4 regions of the Serratia plymuthica genome follow, and region 1 is predicted to be linked to each of the others. Evidence: predicted binding sites of a transcription regulator. Region 1 holds the regulator's gene; each other region holds the start of a gene.

Region 1 (4,623 bases):
CAGGTGTTCGACAATAAATTGACTGTGCGTCACCCACAGGCGCATATCTGCCAGATAGCTGGATTCAAACCCCGGCTCCTGCATCGCCTGGTTGAGCGAGGTGAACAGCGCGTTGTGCGCCTGGTTCACCTGCATGCGCGCGTAAGCCAGCGCGCTGGGATCGGGTTCCTGCTCTTCCAGCAGCAGGCGCAGCGCCTGTTGATCTTTCTCCAGCGCCTGATGGGCGTTCTTGCGCAGCAGGCCGCTTTGCCATTGTGGCCACAGCCAGATGGTGCCGCCGAACACCAACACGCAACCGATCAGGGTATCGATCAGACGAGGGATCAGGAAATGCGTGCCGTTCAACGCCAGCAGTTGCAGGGTATAGACCGCCGTCACCGTAAAGCCTATCACCGCCAGCCCGTAGTTTTTACGCGAAACCAGATAGGCTGCCAGCGTGATGACCAACATCACGCTCAGGGTCGCGCCCTCGGGCATTTGCAATTGCAGCAACCCGGCGGCGATCACCAGCCCGGCCAATGTGCCGAGCGCACGGTGCTGGATGCGTACCCGAGTCGCGTTATAGCCGTTCTGGCTTACCAGCATGATGGTCAGCAGGATCCAGTAAGGCTTTGGCAGGTTGAAAAACATGCCCAGGCTGCTGCCTGCCGCCAACATCACGCCTAACCGGGCCGCATTGCGCAGGGCGTTGGATTTGAGTGACAGGTAGCTGAACAGCGCCGGCCAGAACGGCAGGCGGTTTTGATTGGCCATCAGATCACGGCGATATAACGGATGCTGGGTGCGCAGCAGGCGAGCGATGCGGCTGAAGTGGTAGTAACAGAACTGGCCCACCGGGTTGTCGGGGTGTTGTGCTGCCACTTTTTCCAGGGCCGCCAGCTCGTGGGTCATACTGAAGCGCTGGGAGTATTGATGGTAGAGAATATCGTGCGCCACCGTGCGCAACCGGCCGGCAATCACCTGCGCATTGCGGCGGATAATCGCCTCGGCCTGGCTCTGCTCCACCAACTTTTGCACTTCTTCCGGCAGGTGCAGGCTGACGGTAATGTGTTCCTGTAAATCCAGCGCGACCTGAAAGGTTCGCTGCAGGCGTTTTTGCTCGAGATTATTGGCGTGCGGCAAAAAGTTGAGCTGCTGATACAGCAGGCTGATCAGGTCCATCACTTTTTGCTGGCGCACCAGCAGTGGCGGTAACGCGGTTTGCGGATCGGTATGTTGGGTTAACAGGGAATACTTGGCTTCGAAGTAGTCCGCCAGTTCCAGATAAAGCTGGCTCAGCGATTCGCGCATCGGCTGTTCTTTCCACAGCTTGAACCAGAACCAGGTGAACAGGCCGTACCAGGCCGTCCCCACCACATACAGCACGGGGGCGTACCACAGCGGTACCGTGCCGGCCATGCTGAGCGAAAAGATGGCGGCGATCAACGCGGCGGGGAGCAGGCGGGCATGCAACGGGCTGATTTCGCCGCTGACGCCGAGCAGCAGAGCCAGGCCGAGCATCAACGCCGGCAGCGGCAGTTGCCACAGCAACGCCTGCTGCAGCAACAGGCTGCTGAGTGCAAACAGTGAGCCGCCGACGATCAGGCGTTTGAAAAAACGTTTGTGGGGTGTGTCCAGCCCGGCGATGTTACAGCAGGCGGGAACCAGGGAAAACAGCAGGCCGAGTTGCAGGTGGCCGATCAGCAGACCAAAGAGCACTGGCAGACACAGCACCAGCGTTTGCCGCAGTGCGTAATTGACTTCCGGGTGGTAAATCAGTCGACGCCACATGATCGGCCGGGGCATAAAAAAACGGCGCGAATCATCGCGCCGTTTTTTCAGTGATTAACGCGTGCCGTAAACGACAATGGTTTTGCCGTGGGCGGAGATCAGGTTTTGATCTTCCAGCATTTTCAGAATGCGGCCGACGGTTTCACGTGAACAACCGACGATCTGGCCAATTTCCTGGCGGGTGATTTTGATCTGCATGCCGTCTGGGTGAGTCATGGCATCGGGCTGCTTCGCCAGGTTCAGCAACGTTTGCGCGATGCGGCCGGTAACGTCCAGGAAGGCGAGGTTACCCACTTTCTCCGAGGTTACTTGCAGGCGGCTTGCCATCTGCGCTGACAGGCGCATCAGGATATCCGGGTTGACCTGAATCAGCTGGCGGAATTTCTTGTAGGAAATCTCAGCCACTTCACAGGCGGTCTTCGCCCTGACCCAGGCGCTACGCTCCTGGCCTTCTTCAAATAATCCAAGCTCGCCGATGAAATCCCCCTGGTTAAGGTAGGACAGGATCATCTCTTTACCTTCTTCATCTTTAATCAGCACCGCGACGGAGCCTTTTACGATGTAGTAAAGCGTTTCGGCTTTTTCACCTTGGTGAATCAGCGTACTTTTGGATGGATATTTGTGGATATGGCAATGAGACAGGAACCATTCGAGTGTAGGGTCTGTTTGCGGTTTGCCGAGAACCATTCGCTGTTATCCTCTGTTGTTATCGCTGCCTTGTGTCACAGGGGTCAGAGTTCCCTGTAAAACGTGCTGTCGCCGTTGTTTTAAGGGTGGCTGGCAGCAGGTTTTGAGGCGTGTCATGAATATACGCTGTCGCTCTAGCATATTAACTTGCCGGGAGCGCTGCAAGCTACATTCTATTAACATACCGGTAAAGGAGCCTTTCTCTGGGAGTTTCCCTGAAATCAGTGTCCCGGAAAGATTTATTGCGGCTCTGTTTGTAGCACAGAGTGAGGCGGGTGTCTCGTGTTGTCTTGCTCGCGCATGATTAGCATCAGGTTCCGTTGCCAGTTTCTATGCGAAAGCGTACCCTGATTTTAAGAAATTAACCGGAGTGACCAGCATGCAGGCGAGAGTTAAGTGGGTAGAAGGGTTGACGTTTCTGGGTGAGTCCTCGTCCGGTCATCAGGTATTGATGGATGGCAACGCCGGCGATAAAGCACCCAGCCCAATGGAAATGGTGCTGATGTCGGTGGGCGGATGCAGCGCTATCGACGTGGTGTCGATCCTGAAAAAAGGGCGGAATGACGTGCGTGATTGCGAGGTGAAACTGACCTCCGAACGGCGTGAAGAAGCGCCGCGCGTATTTACCCATATCAACCTGCATTTTATCGTGACCGGCAAAGATCTGACCGACAAGATCGTGGAACGTGCGGTGAATCTCTCCGCCGAGAAATATTGTTCGGTATCGCTGATGCTGAACAAGGCCGCCAGCGTGACCCACAGCTTTGAAATCCGCGCCGTGGCGTAAAACGCGAGCAGAAAGGGGCGCGGCCTGCCGCCGCGCACCGGCCCATTACTCGATTTTTTTGCCTTCCAGCAGTTGCTGCACCAGCGGCGCCATGATCAGCTCCATCGCCAGCCCCATTTTGCCGCCCGGCACGACCAGCGTATTGATGTGCGAGATAAAAGATCCTTGCAGCATCGCCAGCAGGTAAGGGAAATCGATCTGATCCAGACCACGGAAATGAATCACCACAAAGCTTTCATCCAGTGAAGGGATGGCTTTGGCGGCGAACGGGTTGGAGGTATCGACCGTCGGCACGCGCTGGAAGTTGATGTGGGTGCGCGAAAACTGCGGCGTGATGTAGTTGATATAGTCCTCCATCGAACGCACGACCGAATCCATCACCGCCTCACGTGAATGGCCGCGCTCGCCGGTATCGCGGATCAGCTTTTGGATCCACTCCAGGTTAACGATCGGTACCACGCCGACCAGCAGATCGACATGTTTGGCCACGTCGGTATGGTCGGTAACCACGCCGCCATGCAACCCTTCATAGAACAGCACGTCGGTCGGCGCCGGCAGCGCCTCCCACGGCGTAAAGGTGCCGGGTACCTGGTTATAGGGCACCGCTTCGTCGTAGGTATGAAGATATTTGCGTGACCGTCCGGTACCGTTCTTGCCGTACTCGATAAAGCTCTGCTGCAGCAGGCCGAAGTCGTTGGCCTCCGGCCCGAAATAGCTGATATGACGACCCAGATCGCGCGCTTTGCGGATCGCCGCGTCCATTTCCGGCCGGGTATAGCGGTGGAAGCTGTCGCCTTCCAGCTCCGCCGCGCGGATGTTCAACTGCTGGAATATCTTGCGGAACGCCACGCTGGTGGTGGTGGTGCCGGCGCCGCTGGAGCCGGTCACTGCGATAACGGGATGTTTGGCGGACATGGTGGTTGTCACTCCGTGTTAAATGCGCCGGCGTCAGAGTAGGGTTATTGGTCTGTTTGACGCCCTTTCGCCAAGGGCAAAATTCCGCGCGCGGGTTTGCAATGGTTCATTGTTACCTGATTTTTTCCGTCAGTCATAGAACCGGCTGACACTAAATTTCTTCCTGCCCGGCGCGGAACTGCCCGCGTGGCATGATGTTGACGGTTTCATGCAGTTCTGACCACACCAGCAGCACTTCGCCGTTTTGCAACTGGCGGCGAACGTCTTCCACTTTCTGCTCCAGCGAACGTTCGTGTTCGCCGTAGTCGGTGCCCTCGCGCAGCACAAAGGATTCGATCAGGCTGTTCAGCGTCTCGGTTTCCAGTTCTTTCCAGGGGATAATCACGTTGCGGGTTCCAGATAAGGGGAAAGCCAGGATGGAATGCGGTATTCCAGCCACATGTGGGGTTTGCTTAAAGTGCCGC
Region 2 (4,623 bases), 1.2 Mb from region 1:
CGTGGCCTGGCGCGACTATGTGCCCATGCCGGCGCGTAACGGTTTAAGTAACTTCACGTCGAACCTGGAAGAGCCGGCCAGCATGGTCAACGCCTTCCTGAAAGGCGACCCGTATCGCGGGATGATTCACTTCAACCGCTTCTTCCTGAATACCCTGCTGGGGATGGGCGGCCTGATCGACGTGGCGGGAATGGCCAACCCGAAACTGGCGCGCGAAGAACCGAACCGTTTCGGCAGCACGCTGGGGCATTACGATGTCGGCTACGGCCCTTATGTAATGTTACCGGGTTATGGCAGCTTCACCCTGCGTGAAGACGGCGGCGACTGGGCGGATACGGTTTATCCGGTACTGAGCTACCTGACCTTCTGGATGTCGGCGGGTAAATGGGTGGTTGAGGGGATTGAAACCCGCGCCCAACTGCTGGATTCCGACGGCCTGCTGCATAACTCTTCCGATCCTTACGTGATGGTGCGTGAAGCCTACTTCCAGCGTCATGACTTCCTGGCGCGTGGGGGTTCACTGAAGCCGGAGGAAAACCCGAACGCCAAGGCGATCCAGGGCGATCTGGACGAGATCGATTCGGGGAAATAATTCCCCGCCAAGAGAATATGAGAACCCGCCGCCAGGCGGGTTTTTTACTATATAACGGCAATAAAAAAAGCGCCCCGTGGGGCGCTTGAGCTTGCAGAAAAACGCGATCAGAAGCGGTAGTTGAAGTTGGCGCCGTACAGCCAGGCCTTGCCCACCGAATTGAAGGTGTATGGGCCTTCTTTGATGGTGACTTTTTGGCCATGCATGTAGGAAACACCGACGTCGACCGACGCGTCTTTGTTGAACGCGTAGCTGGTACCGGCGCTGATCCACATACGGTCCTGATCCGGGATCGAGATAGAGCGGTTCTGGGCAGGCACCGGGCTGTCATCGAACGCGACACCGGTACGGAAGGTCCAGTTATCGTCATAGAAGTAGGTGGTACCCAGCGCGATGCGGTAGGCGTCGCGGAAGCCTTCATGCTTCTCGAACAGCGTCTGGCCGTTGCTGCCGGTGGCTTTCAGCTCCTGGAACTGGCTCCAGCTGGTATAAGCCAGGCTGTAGTGGACAGCCCACTGCGGCGCCACTTTGTTGTAGCCCGAGATTTCCCACATTTCCGGCAGGTTCAGATCCAGAGAACCTGGGATGGTGCTGCCGTTGGTGCCCAAAGGCAGGCCGAGAGACCCCAAGATTGGGTTATAGGCGGATGGCAGGCTGCTTTTGTAGTCGCCATCAAACTTGATTTTCACTTCGGAACGGTAGGTGAAGCCGTAGCGGTTGTTTTCGTCCACTTCATACAGGATGCCTGCGTTCCAGCCGTAGCCCCATTTATCGCCTTTCAGGTGAGAGATTTGGGTATCGGCCGGGATTTGTGAAACAGGGCCGGCTAACTGAGGTGGCAATTGGCCTGAGCCAGCAATCAGTTTCGGCAATTCGCCGGCATAACGCTCAAGTTTGGCTTTAGCGTAGACCGCATCAAAACCCAGACCGAAGCTGAAGTGTTGGTTAAGGCGGTAAGCACCACTCAGATTAAGGTTTACGGTAGTCAGGTCCGTTTTACCGCCGTAAGCGCCCGCGGTGTAACCGTCGTTGAATTCGGTGGCCAGACCGAAGTTGCTGGTGACCGAGCCGCCCACGGCGAATTGATCGTTAATCGGGTGAACATAGTGCAGGTTCGGCACCCAGGCGGTTGGCGCGATGTTTTTGGAATCCAGGCTGGCGCCTGAAGGTGACTTGCCGGTAATGTCCACATCCGGATCGATAAATACCGCGCCGATCGAGAATTCTGGCCGGGTGTACATCATCAAAAGGGCAGGGTTGCGGCTGGCGGATGCCGCGGTATCCGCGATGGCGCCTTCACCAGAATACGAACGTCCTAAACCCGCTGATGAGAACTCATTCAGCTGGAATCCTGCGGCAGACACGTTTGAAGAAATAATTGCCACTGCAGCTGCGAGAGCTGATTTAGTAAATAGGTTTTTCTGGCTCATGACCAAAACCTCATTATGTGTTTATTATTTAAACTATGTTACACAAGGTAACAAGGAGCGCGGGATTGTAGGGTCCGTTATCATTCAGACAAATCAGACCAGTGGCTGAATTATAGGTCCGACCTGTGAGAATGTTGCAACTTTGTTTTTGAGATATTTCAAGATTGGTATCAAAAAAGAGATCTGCTTAACAAAAAACCAGCGGCACATAACAAACTTCTTACCATTCCTTAGCAGACATCGATTTTCATTTGTGATTTCCATCACTTAAAACACCTATAAAAAGTAAGTGCTAGCGATGGGTTTCGCTGCGGGGTAAAATAAACGCAGAATCTTGCGTCTTTGCGCCAGAAAGTTAATGGCAGTTTGGACTCGCGTAATGGCGGTCCCCGAGGAGAATTAATCATGTCAGATGCAATGAATAAATGCAGCGCCCAGGAAACCGCAGCCTGTTGCTGTGTCGATGTCGGTACCGTGATGGACAACACCGATTGCACCGCATCCTACAGCCAGGTATTTGCCAATCAACAGGATGCCGAGCAAACGCTGGCGGCGCTGACGGAAAAAGCCCGTGGCGTGGAGTCTGACCCTTGTGACATCAGCAGTAGCATTAAACCTGTTGACGGTGGTGTGCAACTGGTTGCGGATTTCACCTTCGCCTGCCAGGCGGAAACCCTGATTTTCCAGCTCGGCCTGCGTTAATTCCTGCCCAAAACGGTGCGGGGTAAACCCGCGCCGCCGCCTCGCCGTTTTCCCCCAGTAGAAAGTTGCTCCTGCTCTCAGTTTTCACTTCTGACGGTTTGCCAAATGTAAACATTTAGTTAACAATGACCTCATCAGGTCAGACCTCTTTTTGCCCGTTGCGCTGACGTTATTTTTTCAGGAGCGTTTATGAGTAAGGCACTGCCGTTGGTGACCCGTCACGGTGACCGTATCGCGATTGTAAATGGACTGCGTACCCCTTTTGCCAAACAGGCAACCGCTTATCACGGCATTCCGGCGGTGGATCTGGGTAAAACGGCGGTGAGCGAACTCTTGGCCCGCAGCGGCATTGATCCGGCGCTGATCGAACAGCTGGTGTTCGGCCAGGTAGTGCAAATGCCCGAGGCGCCAAATATCGCGCGTGAAATTGTCCTGGGCACCGGCATGAGCGTACATACCGATGCGTACAGCGTGTCGCGCGCCTGTGCCACCAGCTTCCAGGCGATCGCCAACGTGGCGGAAAGCATCATGGCGGGCAGCATCAGTATCGGCATTGCCGGCGGCGCCGATTCCTCCTCGGTGTTGCCGATCGGCGTCAGCAAAGCGCTGGCGCGCACGCTGGTCGATGTCAATAAGGCGCGCACTCTGTCGCAACGCCTCAAACTGTTTAGCCGATTGAAGTTCCGCGATCTGTTGCCGGTACCGCCAGCGGTGGCTGAATACTCGACCGGTCTGCGCATGGGCGATACGGCCGAACAAATGGCGAAAAGCCACGGCATCACCCGCGAAGAGCAGGATGCGCTGGCGCACCGCTCTCACCAGTTGGCGGCCAAGGCCTGGGAACAGGGGCTGTTGCACGATGAAGTCATGACCGCTTACGTCCCGCCTTACCGCGCGCAAATCACCGAAGACAACAACGTCCGCAAAGACTCCAGCCTGGCGTCATACGCTAAACTGAAACCGGCATTTGACCGCAAACATGGCAGCGTCACCGCGGCCAACAGTACGCCGTTGACCGACGGCGCGGCGGCGGTGCTGATGATGAGCGAATCGCGTGCGAAAGAGCTGGGGTTGCAACCGTTGGGCTACCTGCGCAGCTTTGCTTTTTCCGCCATCGACGTTTGGGAAGATATGCTGCTGGGGCCATCCTACGCCACGCCGCTGGCGCTGGATCGTGCCGGCATTGGCCTGGACGATCTGACCCTGATAGACATGCATGAAGCTTTCGCCGCACAGACGCTGGCAAACCTGAAGATGTTCGCCAGCGATGAGTTCGCCCAACAAAAACTGGGGCGCAGCAGAGCGATTGGCACAGTGGATATGGATAAATTTAACGTCCTGGGTGGCTCGATCGCCTATGGCCACCCGTTTGCCGCTACCGGCGCGCGTATGATCACCCAGACGTTGCATGAGCTGAAACGCCGTGGCGGCGGACTGGGGCTGACTACCGCCTGCGCGGCCGGAGGGTTAGGGGCCGCAATGATTGTAGAGGTGGAATAATGAGCTTTGAAAACGCATTGCATGAACAGCGGGCCAAACCCTCAGCCTTTCAACTGACGCTGCGTCCGGACAACATCGGCGTGATTACCATCGACGTCCCGGGCGACAAGGTAAACACGCTGAAGGCCGAGTTCGTCGAGCAGGTGAATGACGTACTGATCCGCGCGCAGCAGCATACCGCGCTGGAAGGGCTGGTGATTATCTCCGGTAAGCCGGATTCGTTTATCGCCGGAGCGGACATCACCATGATTGCCGCCTGCACCAGCGCCAAAGAGGCCGAAACGCTGGCGAAAAAAGGGCAAAGCACGCTGGCGCAGATCGCCGCTTTCCCGGTGCCGGTGGTGGCGGCTATTCACGGCGCTTGCCTGGGGGGCGGGCTGGAACTGGCTCTGGCCTGCC
Region 3 (4,623 bases), 1.7 Mb from region 1:
CAGTGACCGAGCCTGATTTGCCAGCGCAGTACGCTGTTCTACCATCAACTGACGGGCTGCTCCGAGAGCCTTAATATCCTGTTGTTCAACTGTTTTTATAGCTACGAAATGAATGCCCGGGCGCAGAGCTGTCTCACAAATAGCCAGCGCATCGTTGGCATCGTTTTTCTGGTGATGTGTTAATGCTTTTACGTGTTGAGTGGGGATCAGCCGGACCTGAAAGCCGATTGACTGAAAAGTGCGATCCCAGTAATGGGAAGTAGCGCAAGCCTCCATTGCAATCATTGAACCTGCAGGAAATTGACGAATGGTATCCAGCAATTTAGCCCGGGAAATATTACTGTTAGATGCAATACTCCCGTCGCTCATCCAGACGCAAACCTGAAAGACAGATTTAGCCAGATCGATACCGATAACTTTTATCTTGTTCATGATGCAGTACCTCTGTGAATAAGATCGCTCAGCATAAGTATGGCAGGACTTACACAGAGGGACGTCCATCACATCACTACAGTCCACTATTCGCGAGTAGGATCACTCGGGGGAGTTTTCCCTGGTAGACAGTGCTGACTCGGCAATGCCCGCCGATGAACGTCAGTGGTAAAGAGTTTTGGGATGAATACCTTCCTGTCGTGCTATTTGATTAACTGACTGATTATGCGGAGGTAACATTCTGGCGATCACCGCGGCTTTACGTTCTGTTGAATAAACACCCATACAACATCCCCAGCCACCTGATAATTTTTCCGAAGGAGGCGACAACTGACATGGGGGGACCTGGCCAAAGTGTCGACTTTGAGCTGACCTATGCTTTGCTGAAAGATGCTGAACAGGTGAAAGTGTATCAGGACAAGATCAAGACGCTGCAGGGGAGCAATCAGCCCAAACTGGTTGAGACGCCTATCGCGGTAGAATAGTCGTCAGTGGGAATTGTACCGATCGCGGGCCAACCTTGTTGGCCCGTTTTTTTTCCGGCGGCGCCGGCAATCGCTTAACGTTTGTGTCTGTCCGGGATAATCAAATCCCCGCGCAGCACGCAGGCACCGAGCATATCCCGGGTTTTCTCCGTCAACCAACTGACGATGCGCGCCGCCATGGCGTCCATTGAATATTCGATGGAGGGGATCGCCGGAATGCCGGGTAAATGCAGCGAACCGGCCAGGCTAAAGACCATAATGTCGTCCGGTACGGATTTATTGAACGCCTGTAGCTGAGTAATCACCCGCTGTGCCTCCTGCTCGTCCGCCACCAGCAGCGCGTTGAAATTGAGCGTGGTGGCGTTATTGAGCAGTACCTGTACCGCGACGGAAGAGGTGGTCGAATCCATAAACACCAGGTTGCGATTGAACGGCAAAAAGTTGTTTTCCAGGGCAAGCTTGTAACCGAGCAGCAGTTGATCGGCAGAGCCGCCGGCATCCGGATGGATCAAGGCTATTTGGCGTCTGCCTTGGCTAATCAGGTAATTGCAGGCGCTTTCGGTGGCGAAAGCGTGGTCGAACTGAATGCTGTTGGGCGTGTCGGCCTCAACGCAATCGACCAGGATCACGTTGTCATTCGGGATGTTGAGCGGGAAACGGGCACCGATAATCAGCACGTCGTCGCACAACCCGCAGGTGAGTTCGTCCAGCGCGTTCATTACGCCCGCTTTGGTGTTGGCGAAACGCAGCAGCAGATGCTTTTGATGCTGGCTGAGCTGTTTTTCCAGCGCATAAAGATAACCTGTGGTCTGGTTAATGTTCTCCTGCGCGCAGATAACCCCGATGCAGCCCGTCGATTGGCTAAGCAATGATTGCGCGATCACATTGGGCCGATAATTGAGCTCTTCTGCTGCCTGCAATACCGCGAGACGGCTGGCTTCCTTAACGCCGCGCGATCCACTCAACACCCGTGAGACTGTGGCTTTTGACACCCCAGCTAAACGTGATACATCGTTGATTGTTGACATCTTTCTCTCCTGACAGACCCAAGCTGCAGCCTGTAAAAAACCATCCGGTAATGGCTCACATTATCGCCGCCAGCAGTATAACCTTTTTCTTTTTTTCATGGAAACCGATTTTCCATAGCATCTCAAAACCTCTCGGGGTGAGGCAAAAATATGTGATGCAAATCCAATAAAAAACCCTTGCACTGCCTAGATTATGATGAGTATCACACTTCCATTCTGACCCAATGGAAAACGGTTTCCGTATGATATCCAATCATTCCCGCATTCAGGTTATTTACTCGTTGAGGATGGTTGTCGATGTACAAAATTATGCTGTGTTGTTCTGCCGGGATGTCTACCAGCCTGCTGGTCAGAAAAATGGTCGAGGCGGCGGATGAAAGGGGGTTGCCGGTCGAGATCGACGCCTATGGCGTAGCCGAGTTCGATACGCAGTTTCCACGCTATCAGGTGGTGCTGCTGGGGCCGCAGGTAAAATATATGCTTAAAACACTGTCAGAAAAGGCTGCCGTCCAAGGCATACCCGTTCAGCCCATTGATCCGATGGACTACGGCATGCAGCGCGGTGAGAAGGTACTGGACTATGCTCTGTCGCTGATCGAAGCGGCGCACTAAAAAGGTGTTCCTATGAGTTCGTTATATCAGTCAATGGTTGCCGTCATCGAGCAATCCATCACCCCGCTGGCCGGCCGCCTGGGACAGCAAAAATATGTCATTGCCATACGCGATGGTTTTACCGCCGCGTTGCCGTTTATGATTATTGGCTCGTTCATGCTGGTCTTTATCTTTCCGCCGTTCTCCGCCGACACCACGAACAGCTTTGCGCGTGGCTGGCTGGATTTTTCGCAGACTTATCGCGCACAGCTGATGTTGCCGTTCAACCTGAGTATGGGGGTGATGACCTTCTTTATCTCCGTGGGGATTGGCGCCAGCCTCGGGCGGCAGTTTAATCTCGATCCGGTGATGTCCGGCTTGCTGGCATTTATGGCCTTTTTACTGGTGGCTGCCCCTTATGCCGACGGTAAAATATCCACCCAGTATCTTTCCGGGCAAGGGATTTTCACCGCCCTGATCACCGCAATTTACTCAACCCGCGTTTACGCCTGGCTCAAGCAGAACAACGTCACCATTCGTCTACCGAAAGAGGTGCCCACCGGCGTGGCGCGTTCGTTCGAGATCCTGATCCCGGTGCTGGTGGTGATTGGTACGCTGCATCCGCTGAATCTGTTTATCGAAGCGCAAACCGGCATGATCCTGCCTCAGGCGATTATGCATCTGCTGGAGCCGCTGGTGTCCGCCTCGGATTCGCTGCCTGCCATTTTGCTGTCGGTATTGTTGTGCCAGATTTTCTGGTTCGCCGGCATTCACGGTGCGCTGATCGTCACCGGTATCATGAACCCGTTCTGGATGGCGAACTTGTCGGCAAACCAGGCGGCGCTGGCGGCCGGGGCGGCATTGCCTCACGTTTATTTGCAGGGGTTCTGGGATCACTATCTGCTGATTGGCGGCGTAGGTTCGACGTTACCGCTGGCTTTCCTGCTATTGCGCAGCCGCGTTGCCCACTTGCGCACCATCGGCAAGATGGGCGTGGTGCCGAGCTTCTTTAACATCAATGAACCGATCCTGTTTGGTGCGCCGATCATCATGAACCCGATGTTGTTCATCCCCTTCGTTTGCGTTCCGCTGGTCAACGCCGTACTGGCCTATACCGCGACGCGTTTGGGATGGCTGGCGCAGGTGGTGTCGCTCACGCCGTGGACCACGCCGGCGCCCATCGGTGCCTCCTGGGCGGCCAACTGGGCGTTCAGCCCGGTGGTGATGTGCGTCATCTGTATGGTGATGTCTGCTCTGATGTACTTGCCGTTCCTGCGTGCTTACGAGCGCTCTTTAATGAAAACCGAAGAGCAAAAAGTGCAGAACGGGGCACCGCTGGCCGGAACCCTCGGCAACAACTGATATTTATGGAGAAGTGAAGCATGAAATACGAATTTCCCGAGCACTTCTGGTGGGGCAGCGCCAGCTCCGCGCTGCAAACCGAAGGGGATAGCCGGCAGGGCGGTAAAAGCCCGACAATCTGGGACACTTGGTACGCCAATGAGCCCTGGCGTTTTCATCAGCAGGTGGGGCCGCAGGAGACGTCAACCTTTTACCGGAACTGGCGCCAGGATATCGCGCTGCTGAAACGGCTCAACCATAACAGTTTTCGTACCTCCCTCAGTTGGTCGCGGCTGATCCCGGACGGCACGGGCGAGGTGAATCCGCAAGCGGTGGCGTTCTATAACAACGTGATTGATGAGCTGCTGGCGCAGGGCATCAAACCGTTTATTACGCTGTTCCACTTCGATATGCCGATGGCGATGCAGGAGAAGGGTGGCTGGGAAAACCGTGACGTGGTCGCGGCCTTTAGCCGCTATGCGCAGGTCTGTTTTGAACTGTTTGGCGACCGGGTGATGCATTGGTTTACCTTCAATGAGCCGATTGTGCCGGTCGAAGGCGGCTACCTGTATGATTTCCACTATCCCAATGTGGTCGACTTTAAGCGGGCGGCGACGGTGGCATACCACACGATGCTGGCGCATGCGTCGGCGGTGCAGGCGTTTCGTGCCGGGCTTTACGCCGGGGAGATCGGGATCGTGCTGAACCTGACTCCGTCCTACCCGCGTTCGCAAAACCCGGCGGAT
Region 4 (4,623 bases), 970 kb from region 1:
TATTCGGCCGCGACCTGCCGGGCAACCCGCGCTTCGTCGGCGCAGTGACCCAGGCTTATCTGGCGCTGTTGGATAAGGGAACAAAAGCCGCCGTCGCCGGATTAACGGTTAGTTGATGGATTGATTGAAATTCATCAGGCTGCGGAGGGATTTATCCGCCCGCAGCCCCAAGATAATCTGCTAGTATGGTGGCATTCACAGCAAGTCGGGTCACTGATTGTCGCCATGTCTGAATCCTACAGCCTCACCAACACCCTTCCGGTCAACCAGCAAATTTACCGCTTCCTGCGTAAAGACATTGTCGACTGCACCATTCCGCCCGGCACGCTGCTTTCCGAGAAAGAGATTTCCACCCGTTTTAGCGTTTCGCGCCAACCGGTTCGCGAGGCGTTCATCAAGCTGGCGGAGGCCGGGTTGGTGCAGATACTGCCGCAGCGCGGCACTTTCGTGATGAAGATCTCCGCCAAGCGGGTGGCCGACGGGCGCTTTATCCGCCAGGCGGTGGAATGCGCGATCGTCCGCCGCGTGGCGCAGCGGATCACGCCGGAACAGCTGATGACGCTGGAGCACAATTTGCATCGTCAGGAGCTGGCAGCGCAAAACCAACAGACGCGCGAGTTTTTGGCGCTGGACGATGAGTTCCACCAGTTGCTGACCCAGTTCGCCGACTGCCCCCTGGCCTGGGAAACCATCGAAACCATCAAGGCCACCATGGACCGGGTGCGTTTTCTCAGCCTGAGCGAGGTGTCGCCGCCGGAAAGCCTGATCCAGCAGCATTATCGGATCTTTGCCGCACTCAAGGCCCAGGATGCGGACGCCGCCGAGCGCGCCATCCATGAGCATCTGCAGGAGATGATCTACTCCATTACGCCGATCGCCCTGCAAAACACCGAGTGGTTCGATATCGAGTAATCAGCCAGTTACCGCGCCGGGGGCGATCGCCCTCGCGTATTTGCCCCCGCAAATGGAATTTCCTCTCAATCGCATCTATTGTTTCTCCTTGCCAAAGGAAATTCAGTAGTCTCGTTCTTTCAGCTTTAATCACCGCTTTCTGCTATGCCGGTGACAAAATATCCCCTATGGCCTTCACGTTGCAGCCAGGTGGCCAGCGCAGGTAACAAGGCTGCAGCCTGGAAGACGACGGGATGGCATTGCCGGTGTATGAGGAAGCTTAATCGGGAGTTAATCATGACTGATATCGCGCAGTTGTTAGGAAAGGAAGCGGAAGACCTGTTGCAACACCGCTGTACCACCATCCCTGCTGAGAATCTGTACCTGCCGGGCGCCGACTTTGTTGACCGGATAATGATCGATAACAACCGTCCCAATACCGTCCTTCGTTCCATGCAAACCCTGCTCAACCACGGCCGCCTGGCCGGTACCGGTTACCTGTCGATTCTGCCGGTCGATCAGGGCATTGAACACTCGGCCGGCGCTTCTTTCGCCGCCAACCCCTTGTATTTTGATCCGAAAAATATCGTCGAACTGGCTATCGAGGCCGGCTGTAACTGCGTCGCCTCCACCTACGGGGTATTGGCGTCGGTATCGCGCCGCTACGCCCACAAAATTCCGTTCCTGGTCAAACTGAACCATAACGAAACCCTGAGCTACCCGACCCAATACGACCAGACGCTGTACGCCAGCGTCGAGCAGGCTTTCAATATGGGGGCGGTCGCGGTCGGCGCAACGATTTACTTCGGCTCCGAGCAATCTCGCCGCCAGATCGAGGAGATCTCTGCCGCCTTCGAACGCGCGCACGAGCTGGGCATGGTCACCGTGCTCTGGGCCTATCTGCGTAACCCGGCGTTCACCAAAGACGGCGTGGATTACCATTCCAGCGCCGATCTCACCGGCCAGGCCAACCATATTGCCGCCACCATCGGCGCCGATATCGTTAAGCAAAAAATGGCGGAAAACAACGGCGGCTACCGCGCGGTAAAATTCGGCTACACCGATGACCGCGTCTACAGCAAGCTGACCACCGACCACCCGATAGATCTGGTGCGTTACCAGCTGGCCAACTGCTATATGGGCCGCGCGGGCTTGATCAACTCCGGCGGCGCCGCCGGTGAAAACGACCTGCAGGAATCGGTGCGTACCGCCGTCATCAACAAACGTGCGGGCGGCATGGGCCTGATCCTGGGGCGCAAGGCGTTCAAAAAATCGATGAAAGAAGGCGTGGCGCTGATCAACGCCGTGCAGGACACCTATCTGGACAAAAACGTTACCATCGCCTGACCCCTTCCCCTGCCTCCACAGCCCGGTACGCCGGGCTTTTTTGTGCCTGTTTTCCGCCAATCCTTTCGTTTTATTCTTATTTTTCTTTCATTTTTAACTTTCACAATAAAATATTTATCTTTCAAAATGTGATCTATTTAAAACAAATGAATCCATAAAGTGATTAGTGTAAGGCCCATGGCGACAGAGCCGCTTTTCGCTCCAGGCCATACCGTCCATCACAGGAGAGCAATAATGATTGAGCTAATCACCCACGGTGCCGAGTGGTTTATCGGCCTGTTTCAGAAAGGTGGTGAAGTGTTTGTCGGCATGGTGACCGGCATTTTACCTTTGTTAATCAGCCTGTTGGTTATCATGAATGCGCTGATCAAATTTGTAGGCCAGGAACGTATCGAACGATTGGCGCAGCGCTGCGCGGGCAACCCGGTATCGCGCTATCTGCTGCTGCCGCTGATCGGTACCTTTGTTTTCTGTAACCCGATGACCCTCAGTCTCGGGCGCTTTATGCCGGAGAAATACAAGCCCAGCTACTATGCGGCGGCGTCCTACAGCTGCCATTCGATGAACGGCCTGTTTCCGCACATCAACCCCGGCGAGCTGTTCGTATACCTCGGGATCGCCAGCGGGCTGACGACTCTCGGCCTACCGCTTGGGCCACTGGCGGTGAGCTATTTCCTGGTCGGGTTGTTCACCAACTTCTTCCGTGGCTGGGTAACCGACCTCACCACCAGTTTGTTCGAACGCAAGATGGGCATCCGCCTGGATCGCCAGGTGCAACTTTAATCCGTGGAGTGCAGCATGAGTGCTTATATCCGTATTGAGAAAGGCGCCAGCGGCTGGGGTGGCCCGTTGGAGATTGCGATCGAACCCGGCAAGAAAGTGGTGTACATCACCGCCGGCACCCGCCCTTCGATCGTCGATCGGCTCAGCGAGCTGACCGGCTGGCCGGCAGTCGACGGCTTTAAAGAGGGCGAACCGCCGGCGGAAGAGATTGGCGTGATGGTGATCGACTGCGGCGGCACCCTGCGCTGCGGGTTGTATCCGAAGCGCCGCATCCCGACGGTCAATATCCACGCCACCGGCCAGTCCGGCCCGCTGGCGCAGTTTATCCTCGAGGACATTTACGTCTCCGGCGTACGCGACAACAACATCAGCCTGGTGGCGTCGGCAACAGGTACGGCGCAAAAGCCCCCCGCGCCACAGCCAAAAGGGTGCGATTACGACACCAGCAAAAAAATCACCGAACAGAGCGACGGCCTGCTTGCCAAAGTCGGCATGGGCATGGGTTCGGTGGTGGCGGTGTTCTTCCAGGCCGGGCGCGACACCATCGACACGGTGCTGAAAACCATCCTGCCGTTTATGGCGTTCGTCTCGGCGTTGATCGGCATCATCATGGCCTCGGGTCTGGGTGATTTTATCGCCCACGGCCTGACGCCGCTGGCCAGCAGCCCAATCGGCCTGGTGACGCTGGCGCTGATCTGTTCCTTCCCGCTGTTGTCGCCCTTCCTCGGCCCCGGCGCGGTGATCGCCCAGGTGATTGGCGTGCTGGTCGGGGTGCAGATCGGTCTCGGGCATATTCCGCCGCAGCTGGCGCTGCCTGCGCTGTTTGCGATTAACGCGCAGGCTGCCTGCGACTTTATTCCGGTCGGCTTGTCGCTGGCGGAAGCCAAACAGGACACCGTGCGGGTCGGCGTGCCGTCGGTACTGGTCGGGCGTTTCCTGACCGGCGCGCCAACGGTACTGATCGCCTGGGCCGCTTCGGCCTTCATCTATCAATGACACTGTTTTGCAGGGAAAAGATCATGCACACCATTTACCACACCACCATTACGCAGATTGGCGGCAGCGCCCGCGAGGCATTGCAGGATGACATGCTGATCACCTTCCGCGAAGGCGCGCCGGCGGACATTGAAGAGTTTTGCTTTATCCATCGGCACGGCGACACCGCCGGTGAACTGCAGGTCGGCGGCTGGATGGAGCTGGCGGAGCAGCGTTATCCGATCACCGCCGTCGGCAGCGTCGCGACGCAAAACCTGCGTGAGCTGGGTCATGTCACCGTGCGCTTCGACGGCGTAACCCAGGCCGAGTTTCCGGGTTCGATCCACGTTTCCGGCGCCACGCCGGCTGATATCCCGTTAGGCAGCACGCTGAAATTTATTGCATAAGGAGTAGACCATGTCTGAAGTAGCGGTAGTGATTGGCGGCGGCCAAACCTTAGGTGCGTTTTTATCTCATGGCCTGGCGCAGGCGGGTTACCGGGTCGCGGTGGCCGATTTGAATGCGGACAATGCCCATCAGGTGGCGCAACAGATTAACCATGAGTTCGGTGCGGGCCGCGCCCAGGCCTTCCAGGCCGACGCCACCGACGAGCAGAGCGTCATTGCG

What was found. Region 1 encodes CRP, which controls carbon source genes, mostly activating them, when cyclic AMP is high. Its sites were predicted from a motif close to ATGTGANNNNNNTCACAT; they were not measured.
Region 2: the regulator CRP is predicted to act here: its motif matches at 2,274-2,291, upstream of JK621_RS23495 (YfcZ/YiiS family protein).
Region 3: the regulator CRP is predicted to act here: its motif matches at 2,096-2,113, upstream of JK621_RS00480 (PTS sugar transporter subunit IIB).
Region 4: the regulator CRP is predicted to act here: its motif matches at 2,365-2,382, upstream of srlA (PTS glucitol/sorbitol transporter subunit IIC).

What each region holds. Positions count from the first base shown of each region.
Region 1 covers NZ_CP068771.1:3,869,767-3,874,389, forward strand. The annotation lists gene JK621_RS17975 (YccS/YhfK family putative transporter) at 1-1,770, opposite strand, end outside; gene crp (cAMP-activated global transcriptional regulator CRP) at 1,825-2,457, opposite strand; gene JK621_RS17985 (OsmC family protein) at 2,837-3,244, shown strand; gene JK621_RS17990 (phosphoribulokinase) at 3,290-4,159, opposite strand; gene JK621_RS17995 (YheU family protein) at 4,311-4,544, opposite strand; gene JK621_RS18000 (hydrolase) at 4,541-4,623, opposite strand, start outside.
Region 2 covers NZ_CP068771.1:5,054,553-5,059,175, forward strand. The annotation lists gene mlaA (phospholipid-binding lipoprotein MlaA) at 1-592, shown strand, start outside; gene fadL (long-chain fatty acid transporter FadL) at 700-2,022, opposite strand; gene JK621_RS23495 (YfcZ/YiiS family protein) at 2,428-2,724, shown strand; gene fadI (acetyl-CoA C-acyltransferase FadI) at 2,914-4,224, shown strand; gene fadJ (fatty acid oxidation complex subunit alpha FadJ) at 4,224-4,623, shown strand, end outside.
Region 3 covers NZ_CP068771.1:98,520-103,142, forward strand. The annotation lists gene JK621_RS00465 (IS110 family transposase) at 1-432, opposite strand, end outside; gene JK621_RS00470 (hypothetical protein) at 768-917, shown strand; gene JK621_RS00475 (LacI family DNA-binding transcriptional regulator) at 992-1,945, opposite strand; gene JK621_RS00480 (PTS sugar transporter subunit IIB) at 2,243-2,557, shown strand; gene JK621_RS00485 (PTS sugar transporter subunit IIC) at 2,570-3,898, shown strand; gene JK621_RS00490 (glycoside hydrolase family 1 protein) at 3,919-4,623, shown strand, end outside.
Region 4 covers NZ_CP068771.1:4,839,662-4,844,284, reverse strand. The annotation lists gene JK621_RS22500 (mannitol dehydrogenase family protein) at 1-116, shown strand, start outside; gene JK621_RS22495 (GntR family transcriptional regulator) at 226-912, shown strand; gene fbaB (class I fructose-bisphosphate aldolase) at 1,189-2,238, shown strand; gene srlA (PTS glucitol/sorbitol transporter subunit IIC) at 2,473-3,021, shown strand; gene srlE (PTS glucitol/sorbitol transporter subunit IIB) at 3,037-4,017, shown strand; gene srlB (PTS glucitol/sorbitol transporter subunit IIA) at 4,041-4,403, shown strand; gene srlD (sorbitol-6-phosphate dehydrogenase) at 4,414-4,623, shown strand, end outside.